One region of the Sphaerisporangium rhizosphaerae genome, then DNA from elsewhere that is predicted to be linked to it. Evidence: riboswitches for the same ligand, from Rfam matches in the RefSeq annotation. Region 1 holds a riboswitch; the other holds the start of a gene.

Evidence for each region. A riboswitch is a leader RNA that binds a small molecule or an ion and turns the genes downstream of it on or off. The one in region 1 is predicted to bind S-adenosylmethionine.
Region 2: another riboswitch for S-adenosylmethionine. It lies ahead of ACFQSB_RS17560 (aminotransferase class V-fold PLP-dependent enzyme); the one in region 1 lies ahead of thrC (threonine synthase).

What each region holds. Positions count from the first base shown of each region.
Region 1 is NZ_JBHTCG010000056.1:24,494-29,087, forward strand. Features, by position in the region: gene ACFQSB_RS38965 (cold-shock protein) at 185-385, opposite strand; gene ACFQSB_RS38970 (MoaD/ThiS family protein) at 779-1,054, opposite strand; gene thrC (threonine synthase) at 1,068-2,360, opposite strand; SAM riboswitch class I at 2,375-2,541, opposite strand; gene ACFQSB_RS38980 (RNA polymerase sigma factor) at 2,748-3,314, opposite strand; gene ACFQSB_RS38985 (alpha,alpha-trehalose-phosphate synthase (UDP-forming)) at 3,480-4,594, shown strand, end outside.
Region 2 is NZ_JBHTCG010000010.1:170,540-175,133, forward strand. Features, by position in the region: gene ACFQSB_RS17555 (NADH-quinone oxidoreductase subunit D) at 1-649, opposite strand, end outside; gene ACFQSB_RS17560 (aminotransferase class V-fold PLP-dependent enzyme) at 668-1,948, opposite strand; SAM riboswitch class IV at 2,181-2,296, opposite strand; gene ACFQSB_RS17565 (TerC family protein) at 2,461-3,252, shown strand; gene ACFQSB_RS17570 (cytochrome P450) at 3,356-4,585, shown strand.

The DNA of each region.
Region 1 (4,594 bases):
GGCACAAGGATTTCTCCGACCGTATGCCGAATATTGGGCCCGCCCCCACAGGGTAGGCGGTACAGCCCCGCAGGCTGACATGAAGGAAGGCCCGGCCCGTCTTGGTGCATGACAGACCGAACCTTCCAGCTACTGACGGGGAGAGACTAGTGGATCTTCGTCTGGCCGGGCGACGCCGGCCACGTCACACAGTGCGAACGGACTCCGCCTGCGGGCCCTTCTGCCCCTGCGTGATCTCGAACTCCACCCGCTGACCCTGCTCTAGGGACCGGTATCCCTCGGACAGGATCGCTGAGTAGTGGACAAACACGTCCTTACCACCGTCTACCGCGATGAAGCCGTAGCCCTTGTCCGCGTTAAACCATTTGACGGTGCCCTGCGCCACTTTCCGACTCCTCTTGCTGGGCTCCGGACCCCGCCCACTCCTCCGCGAGGTCCGTGACCTTCGGAGCCGAGACGCATGCGAACTCCTCGGCTACGTCGATCGTTCTCGACCATACCTGTGGCAAGGGTTGAAGCAACAGAGTCAATCGGGAAACTACTACTTGACGTTCGCTCTCAGCGGCACTCGGCTATTTCCCGCTCGCGTTTAGTTAGTTGACAATTACACTAACGGAGGACCCGGTAATCACTTCTATTATGATAGTCGTCCCGCTACCGGGCCCCCCTTGCGGACATGGCGACGCCCATGCGTCCAGCTAGGACGCATGGGCGTGATGTGACCGATGGGGCCGGTGAGACTTGAGCACGCCTCACAAAGGCCAGAAGGGCGCGGAGGTCAGCCCCCGGCGACGGCGGGGATCACCGAGATGTTGGTTCCTTCGGGGGTTGCGGTGTCGAGACCGTCGACGAATCGGACGTCCTCTTCTCCGACATACACGTTGACAAAACGGCGGATCTTGCCCGTTTCGTCCAGAATACGGGCCCCGATTCCCGGGAAGTCGGCGTCGAGCTTCTGGAGCACCTCGCGCAGGGTCGCCCCGTCACTGCTCACCTCCGACGCGCCGTCGGTGTAGGTGCGAAGAATCGTCGGAATCCGCACAGAAACGCTCATTTATCAGGCCCTTTCAGGAGTGGTCGGCGACAGCCGTACGAAATGCGTCGAGCGAAGGACGGATGACCGCGGTGGGCCTCGCCTCGGCGGAGACCGCGTCGAGCGTCTTGAGGCCGTCCCCGGTGTTGAGCACCACCGTCTCGGCCTCGGGGTCGAGCAGGCCGTTGGAGACGAGTTTGCGCAGCACGCCGACGGTCACGCCGCCGGCGGTCTCGGCGAAGATGCCCTCGGTGCGCGCCAGCAGCCGGATGGCGTCCACCACCTCGGCGTCGGTGACGTCCTCCACCGCGCCGCCGCTACGACGGGCGATGTCGAGCACGTACGGGCCGTCGGCCGGGTTGCCGATGGCGAGCGACTTGGCGATGGTGTCGGGCTTGACGGGACGCACGATGTCGTGGCCCGCCTTGAAGGCCGCCGACACCGGCGAACAGCCCTCGGCCTGTGCGCCGAAGACCTTGTAGGGGCGGTCCTCGACCAGGCCGAGCTTGATCAACTCCCGGAACCCCTTGTCGATCTTGGTGAGCTGGGAGCCGGAGGCCACCGGGATGACGATCTGCTCGGGCAGGCGCCAGCCGAGCTGCTCGGCGATCTCGAAGGCCAGCGTCCTGGACCCCTCGGCGTAGTACGGCCGGAGGTTCACGTTGACGAAGCCCCACTTGTCGCCCAGCGGGTCGCCGATGAGCTCGGAGCAGAACCGGTTGACGTCGTCGTAGGTGCCCTCGATGCCCACCAGCCGGCCGCCGTACACCGAGGCCATGACGATCTTGGCCTCTTCGAGGTCGGACGGGATGAACACGCAGGCGTCCAGCCCCGCGCGCGCCGCCGCGGCCGTCACCGCGCCCGCGAGGTTGCCCGTGGAGGAGCACGACAAGGTGTGGAAGCCGAAGTTGCGCGCGGCCTCCAGCGCGATGGCGACGACCCGGTCCTTGAACGAGTGGGTCGGATTGCCGGAGTCGTCCTTGACATGCAGGCTGCGCAGGCCCAGTTCGCGAGCCAGATTGTCGGCCTTGACCAGCTTGGTCCAGCCGGGGGCCAGGTTGGGCCGGGAGGCGACGTCGGCGGGCACCGGCAGCAGCCCGCGGTAGCGCCAGATGTTGCTCGGACCCGAGGCGATCTGCTCACGGGTCACCGCCGTCCCGGTCTCGCCGGGAGAGCTCCAGGTGTAGGCCACTTCGAGTGGCCCGAAACACTCGGCACAGGCGAAGATCGGTCCCAGGTCGAACCTGGTGCCGCATTCGCGGCACGAAAGAGCGACGGCGGGGCCGAAGTCGAGCGTGGTCGTTGTCTCAGCTGTTGCGAGCGCCATGAAGCGAGGCCTTTCCCTCATCTTCGCCCGGACCACCTTGGTCACAGGCCGGAATTGGCACCTGTCCCGGCCGGTCTCACTGGTCTTTGAGTGCCGCGTCGTTCGGCAGACGCGGATGACCACAGCCGGGAGGGTTGCCGGGGCTTCGCAGGGCCGGTCCCTCCACCCCTCTGGATGAGCAATATGAAGTTGTGATCCCGCTTGTATCACAAGCAGGCCTTAAGAACTGTACCTCGCCCACCGGCGCGGACGGCCGTCCGTCTCATTCTCCGAGACGTGAGAGCACGATAGGAGAAACCGAAGCCGCAGGTGAGCACGTTGCGAGAAGCGTCGCGAGAAGCTCCGTCCCGGAACAGAGCAGGCGGGAAGGGAGCGCGTTGCGGCCCGCTAGGCGAAGGGCCGGCCGTAGGCGTCGCCGAGCGCCGCCTGGACGTACTTGCGCGCCTGGTGGATGCGCGACTTGGCCGTGCCCAGCGGGATGCCGAGCTGCTCGGCGACCTCGTTGTAGTCGAGCTGGCAGATGTCGCGCAGCACCAGGGCCTGGGCCAGCTCGGGCTTGTCGGCCTCCAGGGACTCCATCGCGTCGAGCAGGTCGAGCCGCGACCCGGCGATGACGCTGACCCTGCGCGGGTCGGCCCGCAGCTCGGGCAGTTCATCGGCCGTCTGCTCGGCCGCACGGCGCTTGAGGGTGCGGTAGGTCGTGCGGGCGCAGTTGGTCGTCACGATGTGCAGCCAGGTGGAGAAGCGGGCCCGCCCCTCGAACCGCCCGATGTTGCGCGCCACGGCCAGCAGGGTGTCCTGGCAGGCCTCCTCGGCGTCCTGGTGGTACGGCAGCAGCCGCGAGCAGTGGCGCAGCACGTCGGCCTCGATGCGGCGCAGGAGCTCGCCCAGCGAACGGTGGTCGCCCGCGGCGGCCGCGCGGGCCAGATCCTCGGTCGTCTCGTCAAGCGCCATGCCCCGAGCTCCTCTCGACCGCCTGCGGCCAGCCCTGACCTGACCGCCAACCCATCTTATTGGGAGCGTTAAATTCAATTAATCTGCGGCCAGGTGCGCGTCACAGCGGAGATGAACCGGCGAGGGACGACCGCCGCAGGGCGGACGAGGAGTGGTGATGGGCGGATGAACACAGTTCTGCTGGCCTCCAACAGGGGGCCCGTGTCGTTCACGCTCGCCGATGACGGCACGCTGACGATGCGCCGCGGTGGGGGCGGCATGGTCTCCGGCCTGTCCGAGGTGGCCAAGGACGCCGAGGTGCTGTGGGTGTGCGCCGCGCTGTCCGACGGCGACCGCAGCGCCGTGCGGCTGGCGTCGGGCGGGCGCCTGGACCAGGCCGGCTACGACACCGGCCCGGTGCGCATGCTGGACATACCGCCCGCGACGTTCCACCGGGCCTACAACGCGGTGGCCAACTCCACGTTGTGGTTCGTCAACCACCTGCTGTACGACACGCCCAACTCGCCGCAGTTCGACATGCGCTTCCGCCGGGAGTGGGAGTCCTACCAGGACTACAACGCCGCGTTCGCGCTGGCGCTGGCCGAGGAGGCCGCGCACGGCGCCCGCGCGATGATCCAGGACTACCACCTGACGCTCGCTCCGGCGATGCTGCGGGTGGAGCGCCCCGACCTGCGCATCTCCCACTTCTCGCACACCCCGTGGGCGCCGCCGGAGTACTTCTCGCTGCTGCCCGACGACATCGCGGCCGAGCTGCTGACCGGCATCCTCGGCGCCGACCAGGCCGGCTTCCTGACCGCGCGCTGGGCGTCGGCGTTCATGGACTGCTGCGAGACCCTGCTCGGCGCCCAGGTCGACCGCGTCCAGCGCACGATCACCTACGAGGGACGCACGACCCGCATCGGCGTGCACCCTCTCGGGGTCGACGGTGACGCGCTGTGGGCGCGGGCCCTGGAGCCGGACGTCGAGTCGCACATGCTGGCCCTGCGCGAGCGGGTGGGCGACCGCAAGCTCATCGTGCGCATCGACCGCACCGAGCTGTCCAAGAACATCGTCCGGGGGCTGTCGGCCTACCGGCAGTTCCTCGCCGACCATCCCGAGTGGCACGGCAAGGTCGTGCACCTGGCCTTCGCCTACCCCTCCCGGCACGACCTGCCCGAATACCGCGAGTACACCGCGGCGGTGCAGCGGTGCGCCAAGCAGATCGAGGACGAGTTCGCCGGCGAGGACTGGGACCCGCTGATCCTCAACGTGGACGACGACTACGCCCGCTCGCTCGCCGC
Region 2 (4,594 bases), on a different contig from region 1:
CGATGTCGGGCAGCCGCCCGCGCACCTCGGCGACCGCCCGCCTCACGCGGTCCAGCCAGCCGTACGGCAGATCCTCCTTCAGGCCGCCGACCCGGTTGAACATGTAGTGCATGCGCCCGCCGGAGATCTCCTCCATGACCGCCTGCAACGTCTCGCGCTCGCGGAAGGCGTAGAACACCGGCGTGATCGCGCCGAGCTCCAGCGGATAGGAGCCGAGGAACATCAGGTGGTTGAGCACGCGGTTCAGCTCGGCGAGCAGCGTGCGGGCCCACACCGCCCGCACCGGGACCTCCATGCCCAGCATGCGCTCGACCGCGAGCACCACGCCGAGCTCGTTGGCGAACGCCGAGAGCCAGTCGTGCCGGTTGGCCAGCACGATGATCTGCCGGTAGTCGCGCACCTCGAAGAGCTTCTCGGCGCCCCGGTGCATGTATCCGATGATCGGCTCGGCGGAGGCGATGCGCTCGCCGTCCACGGTCAGCCGCAGGCGCAGGACGCCGTGGGTCGAGGGGTGCTGGGGCCCGATGTTGAGGATCATGTCCTCGGTGGCGAGCTCCTTGGCGCCGGTCCCGACCGCGACGACCCGCTCGACGCCCGTGGCGGCGCCGCCGGCTCCGGGACCTCCGCGGGTTCCGCGAGGTTCGGTCATGAACCCCATGCTGTCACGTCAGCGGCGGGAGACAAGATCTGAGAGGGCGGCGACCAGGCGGAGCACGTGCTCCTCGGTCGTGCCGATGCCGATGGACGCCCGGACGGCGCCGGTGGTGCCGTCCGCGCAGTCACCGTCGGCGGAGCGGCCCACGGCGTCCAGCAGGTGCCGGACGAAGGGGTGGGCGCAGAACTTCCCGTCGCGCACGCCGATGCCGTACTCGGCGGACAACGCCTCGGCGACCTCGCGCGCCGTCCAGCCGTCCACGACGAAGGAGACGATGCCGACGCGCGGGTGGCCGGGCCCCCACAGCGACAGCTCGTGGACGCCGTCGATGGCGGCGATGCCGTCGCGCAGCAGCGTGAGAAGGCGTTCCTCCTGCTTGACCAGGGGCGTCCAGCCGGTGGCCGACAGCGCGTCGCAGGCGGCGGCCAGCGCGATGGCGCCCAGGACGTTCGGCGTGCCGGCCTCGTGCCGCTGCTCGGGGTCGGCGCTCCACTCGGTGGACAGCGGCGCGCCCTGGCCCGCGCCTCCGGTGACGGCCTTGGAGGCGCCGCCGCCCCGCAGGTACGGTTCGGCCTCGGCGAGCCAGTCGGCCCGTCCCACCAGGGCGCCGGCGCCGAAGGGCGCGTACAGCTTGTGCCCGGAGAAGCTCACGTAGTCAAGGTCGAGCGCGGTCAGGTTGAGCCGGCGGTGCGGGACGAGCTGGGCGGCGTCCACCAGGATGCGCGCGCCGTGCCGGTGGGCGATGTGCGCGAGCGCCGCGATCGGCCACAGCTCGCCGGTGACGTTGGAGGCCGCGGTGACCACCAGCAGCGCGGGCCCGTCGATGGCCGCGAGGGCCTCGTCGGCCGCGCGCACCGCCTCGCCGGCGAAGGCGGGCGGCGCGAGCCGCACGGCGTCGGGCCAGGGGAGCAGCGAGGCGTGGTGCTCGGTTTCGAAGACCACGACGGTGGTGCCGCCGGGCAGGCAGCGGGCCAGCAGGTTCGACGCGTCCGTGGTGTTGCGGGTGAACACCACGGCGTCCCCGGGGCGGGCGCCGACGAAGGCGCGCACCGTGTGGCGGGCCTGCTCGTAGCGGGCGGTGGTCAGCTGGGAGGCGTACCCGGCGCCCCGGTGCACGCTGGAGTAGGCCGGAAGCGCGGCGGCGACGGCGGCGCTCACCGGCGCCAGACACGGCGCGCTGGCCGCGTAGTCCAGGTTGGCGTACGGCAGCAGGCGCCCGCCCTTGACCGGCACCTCCAGGTCGGCGCCGAGCACGGCGGGCGCGTCCGGACGCGCGCTCGCCCCGGGGACCAGGGATGACGTGCCGGGGACCGGCGAAAAGGCACCGGCGGCCGGCGAGAAAGTACCGGCGGCCGACGAGAAAGTACCGGAGGTCGGCGAGAAAGTACCGGAGGGCAGCGGGGAGGTGCCGGGGGGCGGCGGGGTGGTGCCGTGAACGGCGGGGGAGGAGCTCTGCAGGATGGTGAGAGCGGTCAACGCCGGCCTCCTAAGGTCATGGGACCCGGTCACGGCGTTGGTGTGACGGAGCCCGCGCTTGCCCGGCACACCTCGTGCCGGACCTGGTCCTCACCCGGGGCACCCCGCCGCGAGCGCGAGGGTTGCCGGCCAGCGAGCCGGGGCTTGACGCTGGCACTCATGACCTACCGGGACTATAACCCGGCTCCCCCGCCTGTCCGCAACCTCATGAGGCAGGGGTGACACGTTTCACGAATCGCGAACTTTGACCGTCCCTCGCGCGTTGACAGGGGACGGGCTCCCCGGGACGGGGGCCGTGACGTGACCGACGCCCGGCCCGAGGAGGCGCGATGGACTGGCTGCTCAATCCGGAGATATGGATCGGGTTCCTGACCCTCGTCGCCCTGGAGATCGTCCTGGGCATCGACAACATCATCTTCATCTCCATCCTGGCGGGGAAGCTGCCGCCGGAGCGCCGTGACCTGGCCCGCAAGGTCGGCCTGGGGCTGGCGATGGTGAGCCGGCTGGCGCTGCTGCTCGCGCTGTCGTGGGTCGTGCGGCTGACCGAGCCGCTGTTCGCGGTGTTCGGGCACGACATATCCGGGCGCGATCTGATCCTGATCCTGGGCGGGCTGTTCCTGCTCGGCAAGAGCGCCTTCGAGATCGGCGACAGCCTGGAGGGCGCCTCGGGCCACTCCGGCGGCCGGGTGGCGGCCTCGTTCACCTCGGTGATCATCCAGATCATGCTGCTGGACGTGGTCTTCTCGCTGGACTCGGTGATCACGGCCGTGGGCATGGTCGACGAGATCGGCGTCATGGTCGCCGCGGTGGTCGTGTCGGTGGTGATCATGCTGTTCGCGTCCGGCACGATCAGCGCGTTCGTGGAGAAGTACCCGAGCATCAAGATGCTGGCGCTGTCGTTCCTGCTGCTCATCGGGGTCGTGCTGATCGCCGAGGGCTTCGATCAGCACATCTCCAAGGGCTACATCTACTTCGCGATGGCGTTCTCGCTGGTGGTCGAGCTGCTCAACATCCGTGCGCGCAAGAAGGCGGGCGCCCAGCGGCCGGTGGAGCTGCACGAGCGCTACGGGGAGACCGGCGCGCCCGACGCCGCCCCGGCGCCGCCCGCCGAAGCCCGCTGACCCCGGCGGCGCTCCGTGCGGCTCGAGGGCTGTTCCGCGCGGTGCGCCGGCCACTCCCTTGGCCGGTGGCGATGCTCATCCCTGGATGGGCAGGTGAGACGTGGTGGGATATCCCGATTACCATGACGTCGTGCGCTTCGACCCGTGGAATCCGGCCTTCGTCGCCCATCCCTACGACGCCTACGGGGAGCTCCGCGACAGCCGGCCGGTCAGCTTCTTCGAGCCGACCGGCCAGTGGCTCGTGGCCCGGCACCAGGACGTCAACGCGGCGCTGCGCGACCGCAGGCTCGGCCGTTCGTACCTGCACGTCGCCTCGCACGAGGAGTTCGGCAGGCGGCCGGAGCCGGACTTCCAGGAGCCGTTCTGGCGGGTGACCCGCGGCGGGATGCTGGACGTCGAGCCGCCGGTGCACACCCGGCTGCGCCGGCTGGTCTCCAAGGCGTTCACGCCGCGCATGGTCGAGGAGCTGCGCCCGAGGGTGCGCCGCGTCGCCGGGGAGCTGGTGGACGGCTTCGTCGAGCGCGGGGGCGGCGACCTGATCGCCGAGGTGGCCGAGCCGCTGCCGGTGACGGTGATCGCCGAGATGCTCGGCGTCCCCGAGGCCGACCGGCACCTGCTGCGCCCGTGGTCGGCCGGCATGTGCGGCATGTACGAGCTCGCGCCGTCGGTCGAGGCGCAGCACACGGCGGTGCGCGCGGCGTCGGAGTTCGCCGCCTATCTGCGCGCGCTGGCCGCCGAGCGCCGAGCCCGTCCGGGCGACGACCTGATCAGCGCGCTCGCGCAGGTGGTGGACGAGGGTGATCGGCTCACCGAGGACGAGCTCGTCGGCACGTGCGTCCTGCTGCTCAACGCGGGGCACGAGGCCACCGTGAACGTCACGGGAAACGGCTGGTGGGCGCTGCTGCGCAATCCCGGCGAGCTGGAGCGGCTGCGGGACGATCTCTCGCTGCTGCCCACCGCGATCGAGGAGCTGATGCGCTACGACACCCCGCTGCAGCTGTTCGAGCGCTGGGTGCTGGAGGACGTCACCATCGGCGGGGTGGACATCCCGAAGGGCGTCGAGGTGGCCCTGCTGTTCGGCTCGGCCAACCACGACCCCGAGGTCTTCGCCGACCCGGGGCGGCTCGACATCGGCCGCCGGGACAACCCGCACATCTCGTTCGGGGCGGGCATCCACTTCTGCCTGGGCGCCCCGCTGGCGCGGGTGGAGCTGGCCGAGTCGTTCGGCGCGCTGCTGAAGGCGGCCCCGAAGATCGAGCTGGTCGAGGAGCCGGTCTGGAAGCCGAACTACGTCATCCGTGGCCTCGAGGCCCTGAACGTCTCCATCGGCTGAGCACCCGGG